DNA from 3 places in the Candidatus Pantoea soli genome. Region 2 is predicted to be linked to each of the others. Evidence: predicted binding sites of a transcription regulator. Region 2 holds the regulator's gene; each other region holds the start of a gene.
The links. The regulator LexA, encoded in region 2, represses DNA repair genes until DNA is damaged. The targets are predictions, from matches to a motif close to TNCTGTATGTACATACAGNA.
Positions count from the first base shown of each region.

Region 1: uvrB (excinuclease ABC subunit UvrB) is a predicted target of LexA. The motif match lies at 6,389-6,408, and genes of this name have one in related genera.
Region 3: dinB (DNA polymerase IV) is a predicted target of LexA. The motif match lies at 6,435-6,454, and genes of this name have one in related genera.

Region 1 is NZ_CP032702.1:1,192,201-1,202,060, reverse strand. Features, by position in the region: gene D8B20_RS05590 (DUF1615 domain-containing protein) at 1-256, opposite strand, end outside; gene moaE (molybdopterin synthase catalytic subunit MoaE) at 339-791, opposite strand; gene moaD (molybdopterin synthase sulfur carrier subunit) at 794-1,039, opposite strand; gene moaC (cyclic pyranopterin monophosphate synthase MoaC) at 1,032-1,517, opposite strand; gene moaB (molybdenum cofactor biosynthesis protein B) at 1,520-2,035, opposite strand; gene moaA (GTP 3',8-cyclase MoaA) at 2,052-3,038, opposite strand; molybdenum cofactor riboswitch at 3,027-3,163, opposite strand; gene D8B20_RS05560 (gluconeogenesis factor YvcK family protein) at 3,354-4,256, shown strand; gene uvrB (excinuclease ABC subunit UvrB) at 4,288-6,309, opposite strand; gene D8B20_RS05550 (ABC transporter ATP-binding protein) at 7,218-7,934, shown strand; gene bioD (dethiobiotin synthase) at 8,020-8,691, opposite strand; gene bioC (malonyl-ACP O-methyltransferase BioC) at 8,688-9,443, opposite strand; gene bioF (8-amino-7-oxononanoate synthase) at 9,424-9,860, opposite strand, start outside.
Region 2 is NZ_CP032702.1:313,082-322,941, reverse strand. Features, by position in the region: gene D8B20_RS01435 (quinone oxidoreductase) at 1-254, shown strand, start outside; gene pspG (envelope stress response protein PspG) at 450-683, opposite strand; gene dusA (tRNA dihydrouridine(20/20a) synthase DusA) at 945-1,940, opposite strand; gene D8B20_RS01420 (conjugal transfer protein TraF) at 2,031-3,302, opposite strand; gene zur (zinc uptake transcriptional repressor Zur) at 3,749-4,270, shown strand; gene D8B20_RS01410 (CsbD family protein) at 4,340-4,552, opposite strand; gene dinF (MATE family efflux transporter DinF) at 4,715-6,037, opposite strand; gene lexA (transcriptional repressor LexA) at 6,177-6,791, opposite strand; gene D8B20_RS01395 (diacylglycerol kinase) at 6,897-7,265, opposite strand; gene plsB (glycerol-3-phosphate 1-O-acyltransferase PlsB) at 7,393-9,816, shown strand.
Region 3 is NZ_CP032702.1:877,651-887,510, reverse strand. Features, by position in the region: gene ompC (porin OmpC) at 73-1,155, shown strand; gene crl (sigma factor-binding protein Crl) at 1,255-1,656, opposite strand; gene frsA (esterase FrsA) at 1,764-3,011, opposite strand; gene gpt (xanthine phosphoribosyltransferase) at 3,132-3,590, opposite strand; gene pepD (beta-Ala-His dipeptidase) at 3,844-5,304, shown strand; gene dinB (DNA polymerase IV) at 5,365-6,420, opposite strand; gene dpaA (peptidoglycan meso-diaminopimelic acid protein amidase) at 6,666-7,409, shown strand; gene D8B20_RS03975 (class II glutamine amidotransferase) at 7,380-8,147, opposite strand; gene lpcA (D-sedoheptulose 7-phosphate isomerase) at 8,193-8,774, opposite strand; gene fadE (acyl-CoA dehydrogenase FadE) at 9,016-9,860, shown strand, end outside.

The DNA.
Region 1 (9,860 bases), 880 kb from region 2:
ATTCCTGATCGGCCACGGCAATCACCGCACAGACATTGCTGACGCTGGGGTCAAGCTGCTGCACGCGGAAAGCGGTATAGATATCCTCTGCCCAGTCCGCTTTTTGCGTCACATGAGCCGGCAGCAGCTGCTGGATTTGTGCTTTGACATCGGCGGGCTGTCGCGCCGGCACCTGTGGCTCTTTTTTGGTACTGCAGCCCGCCAGCACCAGCGCGGTCAGCAGCGCGGCGCCTTTCAGCATTCTGGTTGTTTTCATCCTGTTCCCTGATAAGCCAGCAAAAACGGTACCTTACCGCGTTCCGCCGGGCGAGGCTATCCGCACCCGACGGATTTATGGCTTACTGCCAGCGTGCTGCTGCCTGCCGATCGCTGTCGCGCGCGTCTACCCAGCGGTCGCCGTGCGCGGTGGCTTCCCGCTTCCAGAACGGCGCGCGGGTTTTCAGGTAATCCATAATGAATTCCGTGGCGGCAAAGGCATTGCCGCGGTGCGCGCTGCTGACGCCGACAAACACGATTTCGTCACCGGGAAACAGCTCGCCAACGCGGTGAATCACGGTCACGTTTTGCAGTGTCCAGCGCTGACGCGCTTCCGCGACAATCTCTGCCAGCGCCTTCTCCGTCATGCCCGGATAGTGCTCCAGCGTCAGCGCGGCCACGCTGTCACCGAGGTTATGGTTACGCACCTTACCGGTGAAGGTCACTACGGCACCGTCGCTGTCATCGGCAGACAGGCGGGTATACTCTTCTGCGGCATTAAAGGGCGCCGCGCCCACGCGAATATGGGTGTTCACGCTCAGCCTCCGGTCACCGGCGGGAAAAATGCCACTTCATCGCCATCCTGCAGTGGATGACTCAGTGGCACCAGCGTCTGGTTGACCGCTGCCAGCAGTTTGCCCGGCTCCAGCGCCAGCGCCCAGCGGTCGCTTCTGGCAGCCAGCGCGGCACGCAGCGCAGCGACATCCGCATACTCTGCGGCCAGCGCCAGGGCGGCCGTGCCGGTCAGCTCGCGCACTTGGGCAAAAAACAGTACGTTAATCATGCGTCACCGCCTCGAAATCACCGGATTTACCGCCGCTTTTGCTCAGCAGCCGCAGCTGATCGATGACGATATCTTTCTGCACCGCTTTGCACATATCGTAAATCGTCAGCGCCGCCACCGAAGCCGCCGTCAGCGCTTCCATCTCCACGCCGGTTTTTCCGGTCAGACGACAGAGCGCGGTCACGCGCACGCGGCTGTGCGCCGGTTCTGCCTGCAGCGTCACTTCGACCTTGCTCAGCATCAGCGGATGGCACAGCGGGATCAGCTCCCAGGTACGCTTCGCCGCCTGAATCCCGGCAATGCGCGCCGTGGCGAACACATCACCTTTATGGTGGCGGCCTTCCATGATCATCTGCAGCGTGGCCGGGGCCATCAGCACCAGGGCTTCGGCCCGCGCTTCACGCACGGTTTCGGTTTTGCCGGAGACATCCACCATATGGGCTTCACCGGCGGCATTGATATGCGTTAACGAGGACATGGTTACAACTTCTTCAGATGAGAGACAAAATGACAGGGACGCGTGCGCGCATCCAGCTGTTCTTCAATAATGCGCGTCCAGGCGCTGGCGCAGGCCCGGGTGGAGCCGGGTACGGCAAAGATCAGCGTCTGATTCGCCAGGCCGGCCAGTGCGCGGGACTGCAGCGTGGCGCTGCCAATCTCCTCGTAGGAGATCATGCGGAACAGCTCGCCAAACCCCTCAATTTCGCGGTCAAACAGCGGCAGCAGCGCCTCTGGCGTGCTGTTTTTGCTGTTGAAGCCGGTGCCGCCATTGATGAGAACAACCTGCACATCCTCACTGGCGATCCAGCGCGAAACCGTGGCGCGGATGCGGTAGCGGTTATCTGCCACAATCGCGCGATCCACCACCTGATGGCCGGCTTCGGCCAGCACCTCACGCAGGTAGTCACCCGAGCTGTCGCTACTGGCGTCGCGGCTGTCAGAAACGGTCATCACTGCCACATTCAGGGCGACAAATTCGCCGGTCGGTTTACTCATGGCCATAACTCCTGTGTCAGCCACCGATAAAAGAGAGATTCTGGGTAATGCCGGTGTTGCCCTGATGCAGAAAATGCGTCTGCTTTTTCTGTCCCAGACTGTGGGCAATACGCGCCTGAAGTGCCTCCTGCTGCGCATCCGAAGCCAGCAGATCGCGCAGCGGCACGCCGCCGTCGCCGAACAGGCACAAATGCAGCTTGCCGGTGGCTGAGACGCGCAGCCGGTTGCAGCTGGCGCAGAAATCTTTTTCATAGGGCATGATCAGCCCGACCTCGCCCTGATAATCCGGATGGCGGAACACCTGGGCCGGGCCGTCGCTGCGTCCGCGCGGCTGGCGCTGCCAGCCCTGCATGATCAGCTGGTCACGGATCACTTCACCGGAAATGTGCTGACGCCGGAACAGATCGCCGCCCTCACCGGTTTCCATCAGCTCAATAAAGCGCAGCTGAATTGGCCGGGTGCGGATCCACGCCAGAAAGGTCTCCAGACTGTGGCTGTTGAGGTCGCGCATCAGGACGCTGTTGACTTTGACTTTTTCAAACCCGGCGGCAAACGCCGCATCAATGCCGGCCATCACGTCGGCGAATTTGTTCTGGCCGGTGATGGCATGAAACTGGCGCGCATCCAGGCTGTCGACGCTGACGTTGATGTGCGTGAGGCCGGCAGCGCGCCACGCCTGCACGTCGCGCGCCAGCCGGTAGCCGTTGGTGGTTACGGCGATCTGGCGGATTGACGGGTTTTCCCGCACGGCAGCAATGATGTCGGTGAAATCGCGGCGCATAGAGGGTTCGCCACCGGTCAGGCGCACCTTTTCGGTGCCCGCAGCAGCAAAAGCGCGGGTTACGCGGCGAATTTCATCCAGCGAGAGAAAACTTTTGTTGCGTATGCCGTCCGGCTTGTAGCCGTCCGGCAGACAGTAGGTACACCGGAAGTTACACACGTCCGTGACCGACAGGCGCAGATAATAGAAGCTGCGCGCATAGGCATCTGTAAATTGTGGCACCTGAACACCTTTCCAAAGTACGGGAGATGCAGGCATTTCTTTCTGCACCCTGGCAGCGCGTGGCTGCGGCCAGGCATCCATATCATATGACTTAGGATCGCAAGGCTTGGGAGTTTGCTGTCATTGAAGACAACGCGGTAACACAGATGGTAGCGCGAAATCTCTCAGGCTGCCATCAGCGATTCACGCTATATATATTGATACATAACGTTTTTTCACCGCATTTTCGCTACCGGATACGGTAAAATGACCGGCTGAGCGTGATACTTACCCGCTTAAGCGCCGCAACGGCAGGATAAGCACTTAAGGAGCAGCATGAATCGTACCCTGGCAGATTTGGATCGCGTGGTGGCACTCGGTGGCGGTCACGGTCTTGGCCGCGTGATGTCGGCGCTGGCCCCGCTGGGCTCGCGCCTGACCGGCATTGTCACCACCACCGATAACGGCGGTTCTACCGGCCGCATCCGGCGTTCAGAAGGCGGCATTGCCTGGGGAGACATGCGTAACTGTATTAATCAGCTGATTGCCGAGCCCAGCGTGGCTTCCGCCATGTTTGAGTACCGCTTTGCCGGCAATGGTGAACTGGCCGGGCATAACCTCGGCAACCTGATGCTGAAAGCGCTTGATCACCTCAGCGTCCGGCCACTGGAGGCGATCAACATTATTCGTAATCTGCTGAAGGTGGATGCGTTTCTGATCCCGATGTCTGAACAGCCGGTGGATCTGGTGGCGCTGGATGGGGAAGGCAACATGGTGTATGGCGAAACGGCGATCGATGAGATGAAGCAGGCGCCGGCTGAGTTAATGCTTCATCCCAGGGTGCCGCCGACGCGTGAAGCGCTGGATGCCGTCGCCGAAGCCGATTTGATTCTGATTGGCCCTGGCAGTTTCTATACCAGCCTGATGCCCATTCTGCTGATGGAAGAGATGGCGCGCGCCCTGCGCCGCACGCCCGCTACCATGGTGTTCATCGGCAATCTGGGGCGTGAACTGAGCCCGGCCGCCGCACGTCTGACGGTGGCGGATAAGCTGACAATTATGGAAAACGCCATCGGCAAGCGGGTGATTGATGCCATCGTGGTTGGCCCGGCTGCCGATATTCGCGGCGTGGATAACCGGGTCATTGTGCGCGAACCGCTGGAGGCCGCCGATATTCCTTACCGGCATGACCGCCAGCTGCTGCGCGTTGCGCTGGAGCACGCGATTCAGGCATTCTGACGCGGCGGCGCGGCCGGGCTGCGCACCGAATTTACGAGGCCGCGATAAACAGCTCGCGCAGTTCATGCAGCTGGTCGCGCACCCGCGCCGCTTCCTCGAACTCCAGGTTTTGCGCGTGCTGCTGCATCTGCCCTTCCAGCTCGTGGATTTTCTTCTGCATCGCCTGCGGTGACAGCGCCAGGTAGCTGGCCTCTGCTTCGGCGGTGCTGCGCGCAGCGGTTTTGCCTTTGCCGCGCGTTTTCACCACGTTTTTACCCAGCTCAAGAATATCGGTGATTTTCTTGTTCAGGCCCTGCGGCACAATGCCGTGTTCGGTGTTGTAACGCTCCTGTTTCTCACGGCGGCGCTCGGTCTCTTCGATGGCGCGTGCCATCGACGGCGTGATTTTATCGGCATAGAGAATCGCTTTGCCGTTGACGTTACGCGCCGCGCGACCAATGGTCTGAATCAGCGAGCGTTCGGAACGCAGGAAGCCCTCTTTATCGGCATCCAGAATGGCCACCAGCGACACCTCTGGCATGTCGAGCCCCTCGCGCAGCAGGTTGATCCCCACCAGCACATCAAACTCGCCCAGACGCAGATCGCGGATGATCTCCATCCGCTCAACGGTGTCGATGTCCGAATGCAGGTAGCGCACCTTTTCGCCGTGCTCTTCCAGGTATTCGGTCAGATCTTCCGCCATGCGTTTGGTCAGCGTTGTCACCAGCACGCGCTCGTTGATCTCCACGCGTTTACGGATCTCAGACAGCAGATCGTCCACCTGCGTCGCCACCGGACGCACTTCGAGGATCGGATCCAGCAGCCCGGTCGGACGCACTACCTGATCAATCACTTCGCCGCCGGATTTCTCCAGCTCATAGTTGCCCGGCGTTGCCGAGACGTAGATGGTTTGCGGAGCCAGCGCTTCGAACTCTTCAAAGCGCAGCGGACGGTTATCCAGCGCCGACGGCAGGCGGAAGCCATACTCCACCAGCGTCTCTTTACGCGCGCGGTCGCCGCGGTACATGCCGCCAATCTGCGGGATGGTAACGTGTGATTCGTCCACCACCAGCAGGCCATCGGCTGGCAGATAATCAAACAGCGTTGGTGGTGGCTCGCCCGGCCCGCGCCCGGAGAGGTAGCGCGAGTAGTTTTCAATGCCCGAGCAGTATCCCAGCTCGTTCATCATCTCCAGATCAAACTGGGTACGCTGGGTAATGCGCTGCTCTTCCAGCAGCTTGTTATTCTCCAGCAGCACTTTACGGCGCAGCGCCAGCTCGTCTTTGATCTCTTCCATCGCCTGCAGAATGCGCTCGCGGGGCGTCACATAGTGCGTTTTCGGGTAGATGGTAAAGCGCGGCACCACTGACACCACCTGACCGGTAAGCGGATCAAACAGCGACAGCCGCTCAACCTCTTCGTCAAACAGCTCGACGCGCAGGCCGATGTCATCCGATTCTGCCGGAAAAATGTCAATCACTTCACCGCGGACGCGGAAGGTGCCGCGCTGGAATACCTGATCGTTACGGGTGTACTGCAGCTCCGCCAGGCGGCGCAGGATACTGCGCTGATCGATGATCATGCCGCGCGTCAGGTGCAGCATCATTTTCAGGTAGAGGTCGGGATCGCCGAGGCCGTAAATCGCCGACACCGAGGCCACCACAATCACATCGCGGCGCTCCAGCATCGCTTTGGTGGCCGAGAGACGCATCTGTTCGATGTGTTCGTTAACGGCCGCGTCCTTTTCGATAAAGGTATCAGAGCTGGGCACATAGGCTTCTGGCTGATAGTAGTCATAGTACGACACAAAGAATTCCACCGCGTTTTCCGGGAAGAACTCTTTCATCTCGCCATAGAGCTGCGCCGCCAGCGTTTTATTGGGAGCCAGCACCATCGTGGGGCGATTCAGATCGGCAATGACGTTGGCCACGGTAAAGGTTTTGCCGGAACCGGTTACCCCCAGCAGCGTCTGGTGGGCCAGGCCATCTTCAAGGCCCTCTTCCAGACGACGAATCGCCTCAGGCTGGTCACCTGAAGGTTTGAAAGCGGAGTTGAGTTTAAAGACTTTACTCATGGTTTTGCGGTTCCTGCTGAAGAAGTCGGCTGGCAGGCTGATAATTCTACTCTGCTATGGCGATTTTGCCAGAAAAAAATACTGGATATATTTACAGATATCGCGCAGGATGGACGGGAAATACCGGGGTTCGCTTCAGCAGCACTGAAGCGGCGCAGCCGAACTGTTTGTTGCGCAAGGTTATCCCCAGATGAGCAACGGTTTTAACAATTGTCAATAGAGCGTCACGAAATTGCAGTCAGATGACAAGCCAGAGATTTCGCAGGGTTGCTTTTAAATAACTCGCTGATTTTAATGGCAATGACGCCAAAGCCCAGTTTCGCAGCAGAATGTATGCAGGCCGCGTATTTCCTCGCTTGCGCCCGGTTTTCAGTCGCTAATACACAAGGTTATCCACAGGAATGGTGGATAACTGAATCCAGCCCCGCGCCCATCGGCTGTGTATAATTTTCCCCTCGCTTATCCGTCCCGCTGAAAAATTTTTTTTTGCGTTTATTTTTCCTTCACTTTGCGCCGCTTTCACCCCGCTTTTTACCACGCTTATGCGCCATCCGTGACAGGAAGCCCGGCAATAAGGCCAGTGATTTATCCAGCCTCTGCCCAATCATCGCCCGAATGCACCAGAAACGCTAAGCAGTGAGCACCGTCAAAGTGCAGCCGCTTTATTACCTGAAGTGATTGTTAAGTGATCCTCATCATTCTGCGGGCCTTTCGCCAGTCAGAGCAGGAAGCTTCCCCGCCATCGCCAACCTGGCCTGAGAATTGCAGCGTAGTAACCGTAATACGCAGTAAGCCAGTCCGGCTGCGGCCAGCAACACAGCCGTGTCCACCCATAATCGTGCACGACTGTATGCCAGACGACACAGAGCGGGAGCATTCAGGCAAACAAGCTGAAAGGAGAATGTCAGATGCTGAGTTTACGTTCGGTGAATCAGTTTTACGGCCAGAACCACATTCTGTGGGATGTGGATCTCGACCTGCCGCCCGGCACCTGCACCGGTGTGCTGGGCAGCCCGGGCATGGGCAAAACCACGCTGGTGAACTGCATTATGGGCCGCCTGCCGGTAAACAGCGGTTCCATGACCTGGCAGGAGGATGGCTTTCCGCCGGAAAATCTGCTGCTGCAGCCCGCTGAGCAGCGTGCGCGCATGGGCATTGGCTATGTGCCTCAGGGCCGGCATATTTTCTCGCAGATGAGCGTGGAGGATAACCTGCTGATTGCGCTGCTGGCCGCGCAGGACGATGGCAGCCGCACCATCCCGGAAATGGTGTTTGATCTGTTCCCGGCGCTCTATTCGCTGCGGCATCAGCGCAGCGGCGATCTGCCAATGGATCAGCAGCAACAGCTGGCGCTGGCGCGTGCGCTGGTGCTGCAGCCCAAACTGCTGATTCTGGACCAGCCTACCGAAGGCATGTCGCCGTGGCTGGAAGAGGAGATGGGCAATCTGATTCGCAGCCTGAACCGCGATTACGGCCTGACCATTCTGCTGCTGGAGCAGCAGGCATCCTTTATCCGGCGCGTGGCGGACTATTTTTTGCTGCTGCACCGTGGAAGAAACGTGGCGCAGGGCCGCGTGGCCCAGCTGGATGATGTGACGGTGAACAAGTGGCTGACGGCCACCTGACCGCCTTCGCAACGTCAGATAAGCAGACAGCTGCGGCAAGCCGGGGCCGCCGCGCCAGGCGACCCTGTTGATACACCGCTGCGTTTTATGCCGGCAGCGTCAGAAAACGCCCGCAGGTTTCATACTCAGCAGCGTGCTGCAGATAGGGGATTTCGCCCAGCAGCGGCGCGGCAATACGCTGGCGTAGCGTCGCCATGTATTCAGCATGACGCTTCCCGGGCGGCTGTACGGTATTGGCGATCCAGCCCGCCAGGCGCAATCCGCGCGCCCTCACCGCCTCTGCGGTCAGCATGGCGTGATTGATGCAGCCCAGCCTGAGGCCCACCACCAGAATCACCGGCAGCTGCTCTTCTGCAACCCAGTCGGCATAGGTGTGCGTCCCGGACAGCGGCGTAAACCAGCCGCCCGCGCCCTCCACCAGCACCCACTCCGCCTGCTGCTCCAGCGCCCGCAGCCCGGCCGAAAGCGCGGCAAAGGTGATCGGCCTGCCCTCTTCAGCGCTGACAATGTGCGGAGAGGTCGGCTCCATAAACGCCAGCGGGTTCACCTGCTCATAGCGCAGCTCCAGACTGCTGTAACGCTGCAGCGCCAGCGCATCGCTGTTGCGGATGCCGTCAGGTGTCATTTCGCAGCCGGACGCGACCGGCTTATAGCCGGCGGTACGCAGCCCGGCCGCGCCGGCCGCCTGCAGCAGTGCGCTGCTGGCCACTGTTTTTCCCACTTCCGTGTCGGTTCCGGTAATAAACCAGCGTGTCATTTGTTCAGTACTCCATACATCAGGTGATAACTCAGACGATAACCCTGTACATCCCGCGGCCAGGCCTGTTCCAGCTGCGCCAGCCGCTGACGCGTCAGCAGATGGCCGCTGCGTCCGTCATGCAAATGCGTGGCGCCGATGCCCTTCAGCGACTGCATCGCGCTGAGGGCGCTCGGGAAGTGCAGCGTGATGGTCTGCTGCTGCGTCCGCAGCGCCATGCCCGCCGTCGCGGCCGCCACCTGCGCGGCGCTGAGAAAGCGGTTGGCGTGGCGGCGCGTATCCTGCTGCGCCCACGCCTGATGCACTTCCTGCAGCGAACCGTCCAGCAGCGTGGAAAACAGCACGCTACCGCCGGGGCGCGTCACGCGTAAAAACTCGCGCAGTGCGGTGCGCAGATCGCTGCTCCACTGCACCGCAAGGTTGCTCCAGACGCCGTCAACGCTGGCATCGGCCAGCGGCAGCGCATCAATGTCGCCCTGCTGATAGTCGTCGGCCGATTCCTGCGCGCGCGCCGCGGCCAGCATAGCCGGCGACAGATCCAGCGCCGTCAGCTGGCGGCCGCGATCGCGCCAGTAGCGGCTGTACCAGCCGGTGCCGCAGCCCGCGTCCAGCAGATGCGGGCCAAACGCCGCCGGTGCCAGCGCCAGCAGCGCATCACCGCTGGCGCGCTGCAGCTGCGCATGCTGTTCATAGTGCGGTGCTGCGCGACCAAACGCCTGCGCCACCGCCTGTTTATTTATCTGCAGCGTCATACAGCGCCTCCAGCAGCGCGTCGATGTCTTCGGAATGATGGGCTGCCGTCAGCGTGATACGCAGCCGCGCGGTGCCAGGCGGCACGGTGGGCGGACGAATAGCACTGACCCAGAGCCCGGCCTGCGCCAGCCGCTGTGACAGCGCCACGGCCGCGTGGTTTTCACCCACGATCAGCGGCTGAATCGCGCTGTCAGACGGCATCAGCTGCCACGGCAGGTTCGCCGCCCCGGCGCGAAAACGCGCAATGTTAGCGCGCAGTTTTTCACGCCGGGCATCGCCCTGCTGTACCTGCTGCAGCGCAGCCAGCAGCGCGTGACACTGCGCGGGCGGCATAGCCGTGGAGTAAATCAGATGGCGGGAAAACTGCTCAAGATAATCGGCGGTGGCCGCATCGCACAGCACGGCCGCACCGCTGA
Region 2 (9,860 bases):
CGGTGACCGGTGTTGATTTGGGAATTTTAAACCGCAAAGGCTCACTGTTTGTAACGCGCCCTTCTCTGTTTGGCTATATCACTAACCGTGAAGAGCTGGACCGCGCCAGTGCTGAACTGTTCTCTCTTATCGCCAGCCGCGCGATTAAGGTGAATGTACCAGAGCAGCAGAAATTTGCGTTGCGCGATGCCGCGCGGGCGCATCAGGTTCTGGAGAGCCGCGCGACGCAGGGCTCCAGTTTGCTGCTGCCCTGAAAAGCAGAAATAACAAGGGCTTCCCGAAGGAAGCCCTGTTTTCTTTCTTTTTTATAGTTCGCGCTGGTTGTAGGGACAGCGGCGATGAATACGTTTTCAAATCACGGTGACTATCCTGACAGAAAACATAAGTAAAAAATATGTTTAATTGCGAATTCCTGTTAAGCAATGCCAACTCTGTGATCGCAACCGCATTTACCGCCACTCATTTCGCTCTAAGTTCCTGATTTTCCTTTTCAGCCTGTTCAGCTTTGCTTCTCCCTGCGGCGTGGTAAAGGCGCGATACAGCCAGGCGACCACCATTGCCAGCACCAGCCACGGCAACAATTTAATAACAAGCGCAAACAGTCCGCCAAGGAACATCAGCGCGGTGGCAACGACCAGTGCTGCGATAACGCCCAGCAATGAAACGCCGGTCAGCAGCAGCATCAGAAAAAAGCCGATAACAAAGACGATTTCCACAAAGGCTCTCCTGTTCAGATGACAGAGAGACTATTACAAGATGCGTGCCAGCTTTATTGCGCAGGTAACTCACTGTAATGCGGGCTTTTACGCCATTTATGCCGCGCACAACTGAGCAAATTCACTAACAGATAGTGAATTTGACCGGGGAACAGTAAAGTCACGGGCGACCAGCAGGATGATGGCAAAGAACACACAGGCGCGCTGGCGCGCGCCAGGAGAGAGAAATTACGCTTCCTGCGGGATTTTATCCGCCACCAGCGCCAGGGCCGCTTCCAGCACGCGGACATCAGCGCCGGGCTTATGCGCATTTTCACTGAGATGACGACGCCACTGACGCGCACCCGGAATGCCCTGGAACAGGCCAAGCATGTGGCGCGTCACGTGACCCAGATAAGTGCCTTTTGACAGCTCAGCTTCAATATAGGGATACATGGCGCGCACAACCGCAACCGGGTCCGCTGCCGGCGTGGTGCGGCCAAACAGTTCGCGATCAACCTGCGCCAGAATTCCCGGATTCTGATAGGCTTCGCGCCCCATCATGACACCATCCATATGTTGCAGATGCGCTTTTGCCTCTTCCAGCGTTTTAATGCCGCCGTTGATTGCCATGGTCAGCGCCGGGAAATCCCGTTTCAGCTGATAGACACGCGGATAATCCAGTGGCGGTATCTCCCGGTTCTCTTTCGGGCTGAGGCCGGAAAGCCAGGCTTTACGGGCGTGAATAATAAAAGTGTCGCAGCCGCCTTTTTCCGCCACGGTGCCAACAAAGTCGCACAGAAACGCGTAGCTGTCCTGCTCATCAATGCCGATGCGGGTTTTGACCGTTACCGGAATGCTGACGACATCACGCATGGCTTTGATGCAGTCCGCGACGAGGGCAGCTTCCCCCATCAGGCAGGCACCGAAACGGCCGTTTTGCACGCGATCGGATGGACAACCGACGTTGAGGTTGATTTCGTCGTAGCCCCGCGCTTCGGCCAGCTTTGCACACTGCGCCAGCGCAGCCGGATCGCTGCCACCTAACTGCAGCGCCAGCGGATGCTCCTCTTCGCTGTAAGCCAGGTAGTCGCCTTTACCGTGAATAATGGCACCGGTGGTGACCATCTCGGTGTACAGCAGCGTGTCGCCGCTCAGCTGACGATGGAAGTAACGGCAGTGGCGGTCAGTCCAGTCCAGCATTGGCGCGATGGAAAAACGTTGCGAAGAGAAAGTATCGGTCATGAAACGCAGTAAATCCGGAGTTAAGTGATGAGAAACTGCGCAATGATAGCACAGCAATGACGGGCGACACAGCCGCCCGTCATCGGGTGCTTAGAAGTTAAACCCGAGCTGCATCATCGCGCCCCAGGTATTGTCTTTTCCGACTGAACCGGCAAGGTCCAGATGCACGGCATTGTTAAACGGCGCAACGCCCACGCCAGCCGTAAATACATTGGTGTCGGTGGATTTCATATCGGCCCGGTAACCGGCACGCAGTGCCAGCCAGTCCAGCACGCGATATTCACCGCCCACGCCGGCGTACTGGCTGGTCTCCTGCGATTTAAAGCGTTTGGTTTCCGTTAAATCAACATCGCCGCTCAGCGTCACCGGTCCGCTTTTCCATGCCAGGCCGGTCGTGACCAGCGGACGAATCTGGTAGGTATCGCGGTAGCCATTCACCTCTTTGGTATCAATATCACGCGAAATCAGGTTCTGTCCGGTGACGCCAAAGGTCCAGTTCTCAGCAAAGTCAGTGGCGATGCCGGCATCCACGTTAAAACCGGTATCCGTGCTGCGGTAGCGGCCATTTTTCAGATCATTTTTATCGTAGTCGTACACGCTGGCGCTGTAGTTATACAGCCAGGTCTTCTGCAGTTTTGGCGTCACGCCGACGGAAACCGGATGGCCGGCGACAGTGAACTCATGCGCCATGGCTACCCCGTAATCGGTGATCAGCGCCGCCAGGCCATTGGCGCTGGAGCGCAGCGTGTTCTGATCGCCGGGAGCCGGAATACGCGTACCATCGGCCACGCTCTGCAGGTAATCAATATCGCTCTGCACCACATTGGCCCGGATATGCGCCGTTCCGTAGGCTTTCGCTACAAACGCAAACGGCAGCGTTTCGTTGGGTATGGAAACCGCCAGCGCGACACCAGCAGTACCGTTGGCTTTATTGCCGCGCAGGCCGCGTAGCTGCTCCGCCATATCTCCGGCCGCTGCTTTGACCTGCGTATAGCCTTCAAGCACTCTGGCGGGCGACAGGCTTTGGATGCTATCGCGATAGAAGTCTTCGGTATCGCGGTAACGGTTCACGGTATCGGTGATATCGTCAATGCGATCCACTAATTTGTCTTTATCGGTAATCTGTACGCCAGCTGAAGGAAAGATGATGCTGACGTTGTCTTCCGGTTGTGCTTTGGTCATCAGTGCCGGGTTCGCCAGCACCGCTGAACTCCAGGTTGACGAGGCAACCCCGGTACCGCCCATTGCATCGTTGCGGGCGTCATACCAGGTGCCGGCAGCCAGCACGGAAGAGGAAACAAATACTGCATTAAAACCAACGAGATAAGCTAACTTTTTGCGCCTGAATAAAGTCTTCACCATGAGCCTGCCATCACCTTTTGCATGTCGTGGAGCATCACGACTACGGAATAATTAATTAGCCCTATTCTGAATGCTGGCTAACGTTTTATTGCTGTGAATTGAAAGGAAATAGCACTGCTATTCGCAGAATTGGTCATACCTGAACCATTCTGCTGTTGTTTTACGCAGTAAAATGATCGTTAGGTAAACTGGTGCCAGAAATTACTTTAGGTGTTTTGAACCATAACCACTAACTGCGTGAGTTGTAAAGCAAAATGCTTAACATCCCTTTCAGAAAATTCACATACTCCAAAGGCGACCGGCCTGTAACGAGACTTAAGCATTAGAAAAAATGATTAATCTGCTGAAATTTCAGGCGCTTTCCTGTCAGGGAAGAGAAAATGCTTTCCCGGCACGGCAATCGCGAGTGTGATAAAATAACATCACCCGTTTCCAGGAGAATGCTTATGACCACTCTCACGCCCGAACAACTTCTCACTGAGGCAGAATCACTTTGCCTGGCGCGCGGCGTGCGTCTCACACCGCAACGTGCAGAAGTGCTGCGACTCATGGCCGGACAAAAGGGAGCAGTCAGCGCTTACGATCTGCTGGATCAGCTGCGCCTCAGTGAGCCGCAGGCAAAGCCGCCGACCATTTACCGTGCACTGGATTTTCTGCTGGAGCAGGGATTTATCCACCGGGTTGAATCCAATAACAGCTACGTGGTGTGCCACCATCTCGATGAGCCGGCACATACGTCGGTCATGCTGGTGTGCGACCGCTGTGCTGCGGTTAACGAAAAGCATGCGCACGGCGTGGAAAACATCATTGAGGGACTGGCAAAACAGACCGGCTTTACCCTGCGACACAGTGTGATTGAAGCGCATGGTTTATGCGGTGATTGTGCGGAAGTGGCAGCCTGTACGCAACAGGAGAACTGTCATCATGACCATGCTGCAGAAAGCGGGAAAAAAACGCGAAAAGGGTAACCGGCACATCCCTGTGCCAGGCTGATCGGCCGATCAGCGGGCAGGCGCCTCATCCATAAAGTGGCAGACCTACCAGCGGTAGTCTTTGTTGTGACTTTCCCAGTCGCTGACTTCGCGCTCGGCTTCGTCTTTGGCGTAGCCGTAACGCTCCTGGATTTTACCAACAAGCTGATCGCGTTTGCCTTCAATCACGGTGAGGTCATCATCCGTTAGCTTGCCCCATTTTTCTTTGAACTTGCCTTTGAACTGTTTCCAGTTACCGCTCGCTTCGTCTTTGTTCATCATAATCCTCCACGTCTTCCTGAGTGAAATGCGATGATCACCTGTAATTCAGGGAAAACATCGACACAACGCGCTACTTATTTGCGTCGTTTAAGATAATTATAGTAGCCGCTTCGGATTTTGCAGACGTTACAGATTAATCTGAACCCGCGCTGCGCTTATTCAGACGGTGAACCAGCTGTCATGCTGCCAGTGGCGCCGCCACATTAGCCAGAGCGTCAGACCACGTAGTGCCAGAAACACCGCCAGCGCCAGCCACAAGCCATGATTGCCCAGCCAGGGCACCGTCAGCAGCGTCACACCATATCCGGACGCCGCGATCATCATGCTGTTACGCATTTCCCGCCCGCGTGTTGCGCCGATAAACATGCCGTCCAGCAGATAACACCATACGCCTGTCAGCGGCAGAATGACCTGCCACAGCAGATAGCGATCGGCCATTTCGCGCAGCGAGGTAAGGGAGGTCAGCAGGGCCACAATCTGCGCGCCGCTGCAGGCATAAATAGCGGCAAACAGCAGAGCGACGATGCCCGCCTGACGACAGGCGGCCTGCCAGACAGCCAGTAAACGCTCACGATCGCGCGCACCGGTGGCCTCACCCGAGCAGGCTTCCACGGCGTAAGCGAAACCGTCAAGCGCATAGGCGGTAAACGTCAGAAACATCAGTAAGACGGCGTTAACCGCCACCACTTCTGGCCCGATACGCGCGCCCAGCATGGTGAGCGAAGCAAAGCAGATCTGCAGCATTAGCGAGCGCAGCATAATGTCACGGTTAAGCCGGAACAACCGGCCGGCATCGCCGCGCCAGCTGCGTTTCAGCAGGCTAAAGGTGATCCCGCGCAGGGCCAGCACGCGGACGACCATCCAGAGACCCACTGCCAGCGTGACATACTCCGCCAGCGCCGTGGCGGCGGCGGTGCCAGCTACGCCCCAGTGCAGGTGCAGCACCAGCAGCAGATCGAGCAGGATGTTCACCAGATTGCCGACAATCAGCAGCACCACCGGCGCACGCGCATACTGCACGCCCAGCAGCCAGCCCAGGATCACCATATTTGCCAGCGTGGCGGGAGCGCTCAGCCAGCGAATATGCATAAAGATTTGTGCCTGCTGCTGCACTTCCGCGCTGCCGCCCATCAGCAGGGTTGCCAGCCTACTGGCCGGCAGGCGCAGCAGCATCAGCACCATCCCGGCAAGCAGTGCAATCAGCAGCGGCTGCACCAGCGACCGGGCCAGCGCAGATTTATCGCCGGCGCCCAGCGCCTGAGCGGTAAGCCCGGTGGTGCTCATGCGCAGGAACAGCAGCAGCATAAAAATAAAACTGGTCGCGGTGGTGCCGGTGGCGACGCCACCCAGATAAACCGGACTGTCGAGATGGCCGATAACGGCAGTGTCTGCCACACCCAGCAGCGGGACGGTGATATTCGACAGGATCATCGGCAGCGCCAGCCGCCACAGTGCTTTATCGGAGGAGGAAAACAGCCGCATCAGCGCATTCCCTTGTTGACGATCGTCAGCCTGCTGATAGCGCATAAGGCTGCACAGAGGGGTTCAGGAGGCGTAAAAAGGCAGACTGCGGGCAGCACACGCGTGCTGCCACAGCGGGGGGATTACTGCAACGTGACGATCAGAGCCACTCACCGTTACGCACAATACCTACGGCAAGGCCTTCGACCGTCAGCGACTGTTCACGGGTATCCACGACGATGGGCTGGAAATCGCTGTTCTCCGGCAGCAGCTGCACAATGGAGCCCTGCTTCTTCCAGCGTTTTACGGTGACTTCGTCGTCAATGCGCGCCACGACAACCTGGCCGTTACGCACTTCCTGGGTTTTATGCACAGCGAGCAGATCGCCATCCATAATACCGATATCTTTCATCGACATGCCGCTGACGCGTAGCAGGAAATCCGCCGAAGGTTTGAACAGGTTTGCATCCACCTGATAGTGCGTTTCGATGTGCTCCTGCGCCAGCAGAGGCTCACCGGCAGCGACGCGACCGATCAGCGGCAGGCCTTCGCTGACCTCTTCTTCCATCAGCAGGCGAATGCCGCGTGACGCACCAGAGACAATTTCAATGACGCCTTTACGCGCCAGGGCTTTAAGGTGCTCTTCGGCAGCATTCGGCGAGCGGAAGCCGAGTTGCGAAGCAATTTCAGCACGCGTTGGCGGCATGCCCGTCTGATTAATATGGTCGCGAATCAGATCATAGACCTGTTGCTGCCTGCTGGTTAACGCTTTCATCCCGCCCCCTGGTTGTTTATACAGTCGCTGTGAGTATATACAGGTATTGGCGAAATGAAAACCGAAACCGGGGGAAAAATCAGCGGTTTGATGAATCCGGAATGTTTATCGCAAATGCGACCAGAGCAGCGTGATCCAGACAAACAGCGCCAGTAGAATGGCCAGCAGAACCGCCGCAGAGCCCATATCTTTCGCACGGCCTGCCAGCGGATGCCGCTCCTGGCCGATACGGTCCACTACGGCTTCAATGGCGCTGTTAAGGATTTCTACAATCATCACCAGTACGACAGAACCAATCAGCAGCACGCGCGTTATCGCTTCCACGTCCAGCCAGCAGGCGATGACAATGGCAACCAGCACAGCGATAGCCTCCTGGCGAAACGCAGCTTCATGCTGCCAGGCTGCACGCAGCCCCTGCCACGAGTAACCGGCTGCTTTTACAATTCTCTGAATACCGGTGACGTTATTTGCCATGTATGTGGAACCCTTAAGTGGTTTTGACGTCAATGTCTGGGCAGCGCGAAATGGTCAGGCCACAGATCTTCGCTGCACTTTCTGGTATGCTTGCCGCGCTTTGCTAACAAGAGGCTTCAAGTTGTCTATGTCAGGTTGGCGTAAACTCTATTACAAATTGTTGAATTTACCACTCTCTATTTTGGTAAAAAGTAAGGTCATTCCGACCGATCCGATTTCAGAACACGGCATCGATCCGACCCGCCCGGTGATGTATGTTTTGCCTTATGATTCAAAGGCAGATCTGCTGACGCTGCGCGCTCAATGTCTGAAACTCGATCTGCCCGATCCGCTGGCGCCGCTGGAGATCGATGGTGCGCTGCTGCCGCGTCATGTGTTTATTCACGACGGTCCGCGCGTATTCCCCTATTTTGTCGCCAATCCGGAGTCGGTAAAGCTGTTCCACGACTATCTGGATTTGCATCGCAGTAACCCCGGGCTGGATGTGCAGATGCTGCCGGTGGCCGTGATGTTCGGCCGTGCGCCAGGGCGTGAGGTGCAGGGCGAAGAGACGCCTCATCTGCGCATTCTGAATGGGGTACAGAAGTTCTTCGCCATTTTATGGCACGGCCGCGACAGCTTTGTGCGCTTCTCGCCAACCGTTTCCCTGCGCCAGATGGCGACCGAACACGGTACGGATAAGTCGATTGCGCAGAAACTGGCACGCGTGGCGCGTATTCATTTTGCCCGTCAGCGGCTGGCGGCGGTGGGCCCGCGTCTGCCGGCGCGTCAGGATCTATTCAATAAGCTGCTGCAGTCCAAAGCGATTGAAAAAGCGGTAGAAGATGAAGCGCGCAGCAAGAAGATTTCGCATGAGAAAGCGCAGCAGAACGCCGTTGAAATGATGGAAGAAGTGGCAGCGGACTTCTCCTATGAAGCGATTCGCGTAACGGATCGGGTCATGGGCTGGCTGTGGAGCCGACTTTATCAGGGCATCAACGTCAACGGTGGCGAGCGCGTGCGCCAGCTGGCGCAGGACGGCCATGAAATCGTCTATGTGCCCTGTCACCGCAGCCACATGGACTACCTGCTGCTCTCCTATGTGCTGTATCACCAGGGACTGGTGCCGCCGCACATTGCCGCCGGGATTAACCTGAACTTCTGGCCCGCCGGCCCGATTTTCCGCCGCCTTGGCGCGTTCTTTATTCGCCGCACCTTCAAAGGCAACAAACTCTATTCTACGGTATTCCGCGAATACCTGGGCGAGCTGTTCAGCCGCGGTTATTCGGTGGAGTATTTTGTCGAAGGGGGCCGTTCACGCACCGGGCGTCTGCTCGATCCGAAAACCGGCACCCTGTCGATGACGCTGCAGGCGCTGCTGCGCGGCGGCAGCCGCCCTATCACTTTCGTCCCTATCTATATTGGCTATGAGCATGTGATGGAAGTGGGCACCTATGCCAAAGAGCTGCGCGGTGCGGCCAAAGAAAAAGAAGGGTTCATGCAGATGGTGCGCGGGCTGCGCAAGCTGCGCAACCTCGGTCAGGGCTATGTTAACTTCGGCGAACCCCTGCCGCTGGTGAACTACCTGAACAAGCACGTTCCGGAATGGCGTGACGCCATCGATCCCATTGACCCGCAGCGTCCGGCGTGGATGACACCTGTCGTAAATGACATTGCCGGCCGTCTGATGGTGCGCATCAATGAAGCGGGAGCGGCAAACGCCATGAACCTGTGCGTGACCGCGCTGCTGGCGTCACGTCAGCGTTCACTGACGCGGGAACAGCTGATTGAGCAGCTGGAGTGCTACACGCAGCTGCTGCGCAACGTGCCTTATTCGCCGGAATCTACCGTGCCGGCGTTGAGCGCAGAAGCGCTGCTCGATCACGCCATGGGCATGAACAAGTTTGAAACCGAGCAGGACAGCATTGGCGATATCATCATTCTGCCGCGCGAGCAGGCAGTACTGATGACTTATTACCGCAACAACATTCATCACATGCTGGTGATGCCTTCCCTGATTGCCGCGATTGTGCAGCAGCACCGCGAAATCAGCGAGGCCGAGTTACTGCGTCAGGTCAGTCTGGTCTATCCGCTGCTGAAAAGTGAGCTGTTCCTGCGCTGGGACAGCAGCGAACTGCCTGCGCTGCTGAATGCACTCTGTGCCGAAATGGCGCGTCAGGGGCTGGTGTCGCAGCAGGAAGGCCGGCTGAAGATATGCGCGTCACGTTATCGTACGCTGCAGCTGCTGGCCGCCGGTATCCGTGAAACGCTGCAGCGTTTCGCCATCACGTTTGCGGTACTCAGCGCGAAACCGACCATCAATCGCGGGACGCTGGAGAAAGAGAGCCGCACGCTGGCTCAGCGCCTGTCAGTGCTGCACGGCATCAACGCGCCGGAGTTCTTCGATAAAGCAGTCTTCACCACTCTGGTACTGTCACTGCGTGACGAAGGCTATATCAGCGATTCGGGTGATGCTGATGGGGAACGCACCAATATGATGTGGCAGATGCTGGCGGAGCTGGTCACCAGCGATGTACGCCTGACCATCGAAACAGCGGTGGCACACGAATAGCCGCTGGCAGAAACACGCAGGGCGACCGTCAGGTCGCCCTTTTT
Region 3 (9,860 bases), 560 kb from region 2:
CGGTAAAACGTCCCGTGTTTTACAAACCCTTTCACGGGTACAACAAATTTTACTCATTGGGATTGATAGCAAATGAAGAAGAGCACACTGGCATTAGTCGTATCCGCGCTGGCACTGGCCTCTACCGCTCAAGCCGCAGAAATTTATAACAAAGACGGTAACAAACTGGATCTGTACGGTCGCGTTAAAGGCATGCACTACTTCAGTGACAACCCGGGTGCTGATGGCGACAAAACCTATATCCGTCTGGGCTTCAAAGGCCAGACGCAGATCAACGATCTGATGACCGGTTACGGCCAGTGGGAATATCAATTCCAGGGCAACCGCGCAGAAACCAACACCGATGCCAATATCGGTAACAAAACCCGTCTGGGCTTTGCCGGCCTGAAGTTCGGTAACTACGGCTCCGTGGATTACGGTCGCAACTATGGCGTGGTGTACGATGTTCTGGCCTGGACCGACGTGCTGCCGGAATTCGGCGGTGACAGCGCCTATACCGATACCTATATGCTGGGCCGTACGTCAGGCGTGGCAACTTACCGTAACAGCAACTTCTTCGGTCTGGTGGATGGTCTGCGCTTTGCCGTGCAGTATCAGGGTAAAAACGACACCACCAGCGCCAATGGCCGTTCAGATGTCACCAAACAGAACGGCGACGGCTACGGTGCATCACTGGGTTACACCCTGGGCGATACCGGTATCAGCCTGATGAGTGCCATCTCTTCTGCTGACCGCACCAACTCGCAGGATGTGACCACCCGTCTGGGTCGCGGTGACAAGGCGGAAGCCTGGGGCGCAGGAATCAAATACGATGCGAACAGCATCTACCTGGCGTCAACGTACTCAGAAACCCGCAACATGACGCCAATCACCGGCGGCGTAGCGAACAAAACGCAGAACTTTGAAGTGGTCGCTCAGTATCAGTTTGATTTCGGCCTGCGTCCTTCTCTGGCCTACGTGCAGAGCAAAGGAAAAGATATTGAAGGGATCGGCGACGCGGATATCGTGAAATACGTTGACGTTGCAATGACTTACTACTTTAACAAGAACATGTCTGCCATGGTTGACTACAAAATCAACCAGCTGGATGACAACAACCCGCTGAACATCAACAACGATGACGTTGTGGCAGTCGGCCTGACCTATCAGTTCTAAGCTGCGCACCAGGCGGAGTGAAGCCTGACGCGCAGTCACTACCCTTGTGTCTGTAAGCAAAGAGCCGGCTCATCACCGGCTCTTTTTTGTTGCCTGCGGTTAAGCCGTGAGCTTAACCGGCTCCTCTTTGAACCCGGCAGCCGGTTTCAGATCCAGCTTCAGATCGTGCAGCGTGGCTTTCAGGCGCTCATGAAAATTACGCAGCGTGCTTTCCACTTTCTCGTTGTTGTCTTTGCCTTTAATCGTGGCAACGCTCCAGTCACCGTCTTTATCAAACAGCCCGAAGTGGTATTCATAGGTGAAGTGATCCTGGTGGGCTTCCAGCGTCATCCACCAGCCCCAGAACTCGCGGCTCTCCGGAGCGGGTTTGACGTTAACGCAGGCAGCCAGGCAATCAAAGAAGAAACGCGTCTCTTCGCATTTCCCTTCACGGATATACGGCCCCAATTCGGTGAAGCGCTTAAGCAGGCGACTACGGGGGTGACCACTCGGTAACGTCATGCTAATTCTCTCCCTCAAATAAACCGTAAAAACTTCCGCCGCACTGAAAATGCGCGGCGTATACTTTCCCGGGTATAAGTTGTAGCAGAGGTTTCGCGTTTTGCCAGCTAGGCGCGCAACTGTTTTGTCAGCCAGTCACAAATCTGATTAAGCGCCTTCTCAAAGCTGTTGAAAACCGGCTTGCCGGGGATCGCCAGCAGCTTGCCCTGCGCCGACGAGCCGGCAATCAGCCGCGCTTCTTCTTCCGGGCTAAACAGATCGTCGGGCCAGTACGCAGCCAGCATTGGCAGCGGCGTGCGGCGGCCAAGCAGCCCCTGCACTTTCAGCGAATAGCGGTTGAGTTCAATGCGCAGATTACTGTCTGAGGTTGAAGACATGCCCAGACGGCTCGCCAGCATGTCCATATACATATCCGGCAGCTGCTGCTGGCGCTGCGTATCAACAAACACGCTGTGCACCATGGCACCCAGCGATGCCACCGCGCGCAGACGCGGCACCTCCAGATAGGCCAGCCGGGTGGCGATATTGGCGCCAAAGCGATAACCCAGCAGCGCCACGCGCGTATGGTCAATCCACGGCACATTACTCAGTTCACGCAGCACCTGCTGATGCAGCTGGCTGGTGTCCTGATTCAGCGTCCACTTGCTGCTAAACCCCACCGACGGCATATCCAGCGTCAGCATGGCGATGCCGCGTGGCGCCAGATAATCATGAAACAGGCGATAGTGATCGCTTTGCAGCGCATCAAGACCGCCGCACAGCAGCACGGTGGGATACGGTGCGGCGACCCGGGCGGGCATGTGCAGAAAGCCGGTGACCGGGCTGCCGCCGCTGATCGGAAACGTCAGCGCTTTCAGTTCGCCCGGCAGACGCTGCGTCGCCTCTTCATAGGCGCGGTTGGCCAGCACCTGTGCCTGATCAGCCAGTTCATCGCCTTTTATATAAGGATAAGCGGCCAGGCTGTAGAGGCTGGCGGCGTGCAGCCACTGCTGCCCCGCTTCCCCGGCCTGCGCGTTTTGCAGCGCCTTCTGCTGCCACAGCGCGGCCTGCTTCGACCACTCAAAGTTCCAGTTGCCGCTGCGATAGCCAATCACGGTGTCCAGCAGCGCCGGATCGGTATGGTCGGCGTCGCTGATGGCGATGCGCGCCAGCACTTCGCTGATCTCCTGCGGAGAGAGGCCGCGCCACGTCCACAGCAGCTTGTTCAGCATGCGATACCAGCCGCGCTGGGTATCCCCTTCCAGCGTGTTGTGCACCTGCGCCGCCGGGTGATGCTGACGGTGTACCAGAGAGGAGGTTTCAGGGTGTTTAAAGCGGGGTTTGAAGAGTTCTTCGCTGAGGTTTTTCCCGGTCATGATAAAGGTCTCCTGCGGCAGAGGCGGCAATGACCTGAAGTTTACTGCACCCGGCAGCGGTGCGCGAGGCGCAGAAAGCACAACGCCCGGCATAACCGGGCGTTGTTTGCGTGAAATCAATCAGCTTTTGACGATAGGCGGAATGTACACCACGCCCATATCCCACGGCTGTTCGATCCAGGTGTTCTGCGGAATGTCGACAATGTAGTCGTCCACCAGCGCACGGCCTGCCGGCTTGGCGAAGATGGTGCAGAAGCGCGCTTTCGGGTACATATCGCGAATCGCCTGCGCCGTGCCACCGGTGTCCACCAGGTCATCAATCACCACGAAGCCTTCACCGTCACCTTCGGCACGCTTCAGTACTTTCATTTCGCGCTGATGGTCATGATCGTAGCTGGAGATGCAAACGGTATCGACATAGCGAATACCCAGTTCACGCGCCAGCAGCGATGCCGGAACCAGACCACCGCGGCTGACCGCGATGATGCCCTTCCACTGTTCCACAGGAAGCAGGCGCTGGGCCAGTTTACGGGCATGAATCTGCAGCATGTCCCAGGTGACGACGTATTTTTCGCTCATAAAAGGAATCCCGGCCAATAAAATTGGCTTAAAAATATGCAAGGGGGAAAAGGTTGCGCGAGATTATAAGGATCTGACGCGTTAAAAACCAGCACCCGTCACACTGGTTGCAGGTTTTTAGCGCGCCCGGTGCGCACCCGGCGATAAACAGTGATATTCTCTGGCCCATCACGTCAGATGTGCTGACGGCGATCTTTTACTGGAAACCCGCGTGCGAGCGGTTTGTCCGCCGCGCTGACACAGGAGACGCGTTGTGTCTGAATTGTCTCAACTTTCCCCGCAGCCGCTGTGGGATATCTTCGCAAAAATCTGTTCCATTCCGCACCCTTCATATCATGAAGAAGCGCTGGCCGAGTACGTGGTTGGCTGGGCGAAAGCGCAAGGTTTCTGGGTCGAACGCGATCAGGTTGGCAATATCCTGATCCGCAAACCCGCCACCGCAGGCATGGAAAACCGCACCCCGGTCGCGCTGCAGGCGCACCTTGATATGGTGCCGCAGAAAAACAACGACACAGTGCACGACTTCACGAAAGATCCGATTCAGCCGTATGTCGATGGCGAATGGGTGAAAGCGCGCGGCACGACGCTGGGTGCCGATAACGGCATCGGTATGGCTTCGGCACTGGCGGTGCTGGCTGACAACAGCCTGACCCACGGTCCGCTGGAAGTGCTGCTGACCATGACCGAAGAGTCAGGCATGGACGGCGCGTTTGGTCTGCAGCCTGACTGGCTGCAGGCGGATATCCTGATCAACACCGATTCTGAAGAAGAGGGTGAGATCTACATGGGCTGCGCCGGAGGCATTGACTTTATCACCACCCTGCCGCTGCAGCGCGAGGCGGTTCCGGCAAACTTTGAAACCCTGAAGCTGACGCTGAAAGGTCTGAAAGGCGGCCACTCCGGTGCAGATATTCACCTTGGCCTCGGCAATGCCAACAAACTGCTGGCACGCTTCCTTGCGGCCCACGCGGCTGAGCTGGATATCCGTCTGATTTCATTTACCGGCGGTACGCTGCGTAATGCGATCCCGCGTGAAGCCTTCGCCACCCTAGCCGTCGACAGTCACAAAGTGGATGCGCTGAAATCGGCGGCGGCACACTTCCAGGCCACGCTGCAAAATGAGCTGGGCATGAAAGAGAAAAATGTGACCGTCGTGAGCGAGCCGCTGGCGCATCAGGGCGAGGCGCTGACCGCAGACAGCCGTGACCGTTTCATTAACCTGCTCAACAGCACGCCGAATGGCGTGATTCGCAACTCCGACGTGGCGAAAGGCGTGGTGGAAACCTCGCTTAACGTCGGCGTGGTCACGATGGCGCAGGACAGCGCAGAGATCATCTGCCTGATTCGTTCGCTGATTGACACCGGCAAAGACTGGGTGGTGGAAACCCTGACCTCGCTGGGCGCGCTGGCCGGTGCGAAAACCGCACCAAAAGGCGGCTACCCGGGCTGGCAGCCGGATGCCGATTCGCCCATCATGGCGCTGACGCGTAAGACTTATGAAGCGCTGTTTGGCAAAACGCCGAACATCCAGGTGATTCATGCGGGACTGGAGTGCGGTCTGTTCAAGAAGCCCTACCCGAACATGGATATGGTCTCAATTGGCCCGACCATCACGGGCCCGCACTCGCCGGATGAGCAGGTGCACATTGAGAGCGTCGGTCTGTACTGGAAACTGCTGACGGCGCTGCTGAATGTCGTCCCGGAAAAAGCCTGATTCCGCGTACTGAACGCTTCCCTGCCCGCGCGGCGGGGAAGCGTCATGCAGCGGCGTGTTTTACCAGCCCAGCACCAGCTGCCGCTCCAGCTGCGGATCCACCAGCGTGACATGCAGGCCTACCAGCCGCACGCCGCGTCCGGCACGCCGCTCCTCCCAGCTTTTCCGCGCCACGGCAATCATGTCCTCTTTGTTCAGCACCGGCCAGCTGTGCTCCTGCGTGGTTTGCTGAAAATCGTTAAACTTCAGCTTCACCCCCTGACGGGCAATCTGTTTGTCCGGGCGAATCAGCGTCAGGCGGCGATCCAGCTCCGCATATAAGAAATCAATAATCTCCAGGCACTGCTCCCAGTGGTGGATATCTTCCATCAGCGTTCGCTCCACGCCGAGCGATTTACGTTCGCGCTCGACCACCACATCGCGATCGTCAATGCCGTGGCTGCGCTCCCACAGGATGCGGCCAAACTTACCAAAGCGCTTCAGCAGGCGGGCCAGATCGGCCTGCTGCACGTCGGCGCAGGTGTGCATGCCCATCTCCTCCAGTTTTTTCGTAGCCACCTTACCGACGCCGGGAATTTTGCTGAGCGGCAACGTCAGCAGAAAATCCGGCATCGCCTGCGGTGTGATCACAAACTGGCCGTTGGGTTTATTGAGATCGGAGGCGATTTTGGCGAGAAATTTAATCGGAGCAATGCCCGCAGAGGCCGTCAGCCCGGTTTCGCGCGCGATATCGGCGCGAATCGCCTGCGCCATCAGCGTGGCCGATCCCTGACAGTGCGGGCTGTCAGTGACATCCAGATAGGCTTCATCCAGCGACAGCGGTTCGATGAGCGACGTGTAGCGCGTAAAAATTTCCCGAATCTGGCGCGACGCTTCTTTATAGGCGTCGAAGCGGCCGGGCAACAGGCGCAGATGCGGACAGAGGCGCAGCGCTGTCGCGGTGGGCATCGCGCTGCGCACGCCATATTTGCGCGCCGGGTAGTTGGCCGTACTGATGACGCCACGCTGGACGCGACTGCCACCAATGGCGATGGGAATATCACGCAGGGTGGGATCATCACGCATCTCAACGGCAGCAAAAAAGCAGTCCATATCAACATGTATGATTTTGCGCATCTGCCCCTCCCAAACACTGGATAAGTATACAGCAGCGAAAAGGAACGGCAATATTTGTGGCGGGACAGAATAAAGTTTACAAAATTCTGGCCGTCTTCTCTCTCAGATTGCGCGATTTTCCAAGACTCTGACTTGATTAAAAGCCAGACAATGATAATGTTGCGCTGCGGTAGCGGATATTTCCGATAATGCAATCCAGCGACGCGCTGCGTCACCGTTTCTCTTCACTTCAGGGTACACACAGAATGGGCAGAATCGCACTATTGCTTGCGATGATTCTTATGCCAGTCCTTAGTTGGGCAATCACTCCGGAACCAGCGCAGCCTCTGGCTCCGGTGAGCAAAGAGTTAAAGAAACAATTACTTGGCACGCCAGTTTTTATTCAGATCTTCAAGGAAGAGCGGACGCTGGAACTCTACGGCAAAATCGGCAATGAGTTCCGTCTGCTGGACAGCTACCGCATCTGCAACTTTTCCGGCGGCCTGGGGCCAAAGCGCCGTCAGGGCGATTTTAAAAGCCCGGAAGGGTTTTATAACGTCAGGCTTAATCAGTTAAAACCGGACAGCCGTTTTTACCGGGCCATCAATACCGGCTTCCCGAATCAGTACGATCGTGCCAAAGGCTATAACGGCAACTATCTGATGATTCACGGCGACTGTGTTTCGATTGGCTGCTATGCGATGACCAATGCGTCGATGGATGAGATCTACACCTACGTAAACGCCGCGCTGCGTAATGGTCAGCAGGATGTGCAGGTGAATATCTACCCGTTCCGCATGACGGAAAGCAATATGCAGCGCCATCGCTACTCGACTTACATCAGCTTCTGGCGTGAGCTGCAGCCTGGCTACGCGTATTTCGCACAGTACCATGTGCCGCCGACCGTGAATGTCACGGCAACCGGTCAGTATGCGGTGAATAACACGCCGGTGCTCGGCACACCGGACGCGGCGTCGAAATCATTCCTCGCGCTCACCCAGGCAAAATAATGCCCACTCCCCTGGCGCTATCCGGTGCCAGGTTTCATTGCCTGTCAGCGGCTGTGTGGCAATGACCGTGACCACGTCTCTGGGCGTGGTCTGCTGCATAAAATCAATCTCCACGTCCTGATCCAGCAGCTTGGCTTTGCCAAAGGGCGCGCGCCGCGTGATCCAGTAAAGATTGGTGGAGCAGAACGCCATCAGATAACGTCCATCCGACAGCAGCATATTGAACACCCCCTTCTGCCGCAGCTCCGTGGCCAGCTCCGCCACATAGCGAAACACCGCCGGCCAGTTCCCGGGCGTCCTCGGGTAGCGCGTTGCCAGCTTGTGCAGGATCCAGCAGAACGCTTTTTCGCTGTCGGTTTCGCCTACCGGCCGGAAATGTCCGGTCTCCAGCTGGCGATACCCTTTCAGCTGGCCGTTGTGCGCGTAGGTCCAGTTGCGTCCCCACAGCTCACGGGTAAACGGATGGGTATTCTCCAGCGAAACCTGACCGCGATTAGCCTGACGGATATGCGCCACCACCGAATGTGACTTGATCGGGTACTCCTGTACCAGACGGGCAATCGGCGAGTTAAAACTGGGCAGGGGATCTTTAAACGTACGGCAGCCTTTATCTTCATAAAAGGTAATGCCCCAGCCATCTTTGTGCGGCCCGGTCCCACCGCCACGCTGCACCAGACCGGTAAAACTGAAACAGATATCCGTAGGGACATTGGCGCTCATCCCGAGCAATTCGCACATAGCTACCGCCTTAGCAGAACCTCCCGCCAGCGCAGGAGGCACACGTCATGACTTAACCATCTCTTTTTCAATCAGCAGCATCAGGATATGGATCACCTTGATGTGGATCTCCTGAATACGGTCGGCATAGCCAAAGTGCGGCACGCGAATTTCAATGTCGGCACTGCCTGCCATTTTGCCGCCATCTTTGCCGGTCAGGGTGATCACTTTCATGCCCTTCGCGCGCGCCGCGTCTATCGCTTTAATGATGTTAGCCGAGTTGCCAGAGGTCGAGAGACCCAGCAGCACATCGCCCTCGCGCCCCACCGCCTCCACATAGCGTGAAAAGACGTGGTCATAGCCGAAATCGTTGCTGACGCAGGACATATGGCTGACATCGGAGATGGCAATCGCCGGGTAACCAGGACGGTTTTCACGGTAGCGTCCGGTCAGCTCTTCAGCGAAGTGCATGGCATCGCAGTGTGAACCACCGTTACCACAGGAGAGCACCTTGCCGCCGGCTTTAAAGCTATCGGCCAGCAGTACCGCAGCACGCTGAATGGCGTGAATGTTCGCCTCATCACTCAGGAATTTAGTGAGCGTATCGGCTGCTTCGTTGAGTTCTGAGCGAATAATGTCCTGATACATAGCGGTGTCCTTCAGAGGATAAATTGACCCGGCAAGTTTAACGGAATGGCGCAACGCCGCAAAGCGCCCGCACGCAGGAAAAGCGCGGCGCGGTCGCAGCAGCGGCGGTTGTGCGGGCACGCTATGGCGATTTTGTGAGATCCGTTGTAATTGCGGTGTAAACAGATTGCTAAATCGCCGCCGCTGCTCTAAACCTGTTACCAACAGGTCAGACCTCTTACTACTTACGGAGCGGTTCATTATGTTGCTTGCCTCGATTATCGCAACGCTGCTACTGGTCGGCGTTCTCTTCTACCATCAGGTTTCACTGCGTCTCAGTAGCGCCATTGTGCTGTTATGGACCGCGGCGCTGGCTGCCGCCGGTTTATGGACGCCATGGCTGCTGCTGCCGCTGGCGATTATCCTGCTGCCGTTTAACCTGCCCGCTATGCGTCGCAGTCTGTTCTCCGGACCGGTGCTGCACCGTTTCCGCAAGGTGATGCCGCCAATGTCACGCACGGAAAAAGAAGCGATCGATGCCGGGACGACCTGGTGGGAAGGCGATCTGTTTCGCGGCAAACCGGACTGGCAGAAACTGCACAACTATCCGCAGCCGCGCCTGACGGAAGAGGAGCAGGCGTTTCTGGATGGTCCGGTAGAAGAAGCCTGCCGCATGGCCAATGATTTTGAAATCACGCATGAAATGGCCGATCTGCCGCCTGAGCTGTGGGCCTACCTGAAGCAGCATCGCTTCTTTGCCATGATCATCAAAAAAGAGTACGGCGGGCTGGAGTTTTCCGCCTATGCCCAGGCGCGGGTACTGCAGAAACTGGCTGGCGTGTCAGGCATCCTGGCGATCACCGTGGGTGTGCCTAACTCACTCGGCCCGGGTGAACTGCTGCAGCATTATGGTACCGATGCGCAGAAGGATCACTACCTGCCCCGGCTGGCGCGCGGCGATGAAATTCCCTGCTTTGCGCTGACCAGCCCGGAAGCGGGTTCTGATGCCGGTGCCATTCCGGATACCGGCGTGGTGTGCATGGGTGACTGGCAGGGTCAGCAGGTGCTGGGCATGCGCCTGACCTGGAACAAACGCTATATCACGCT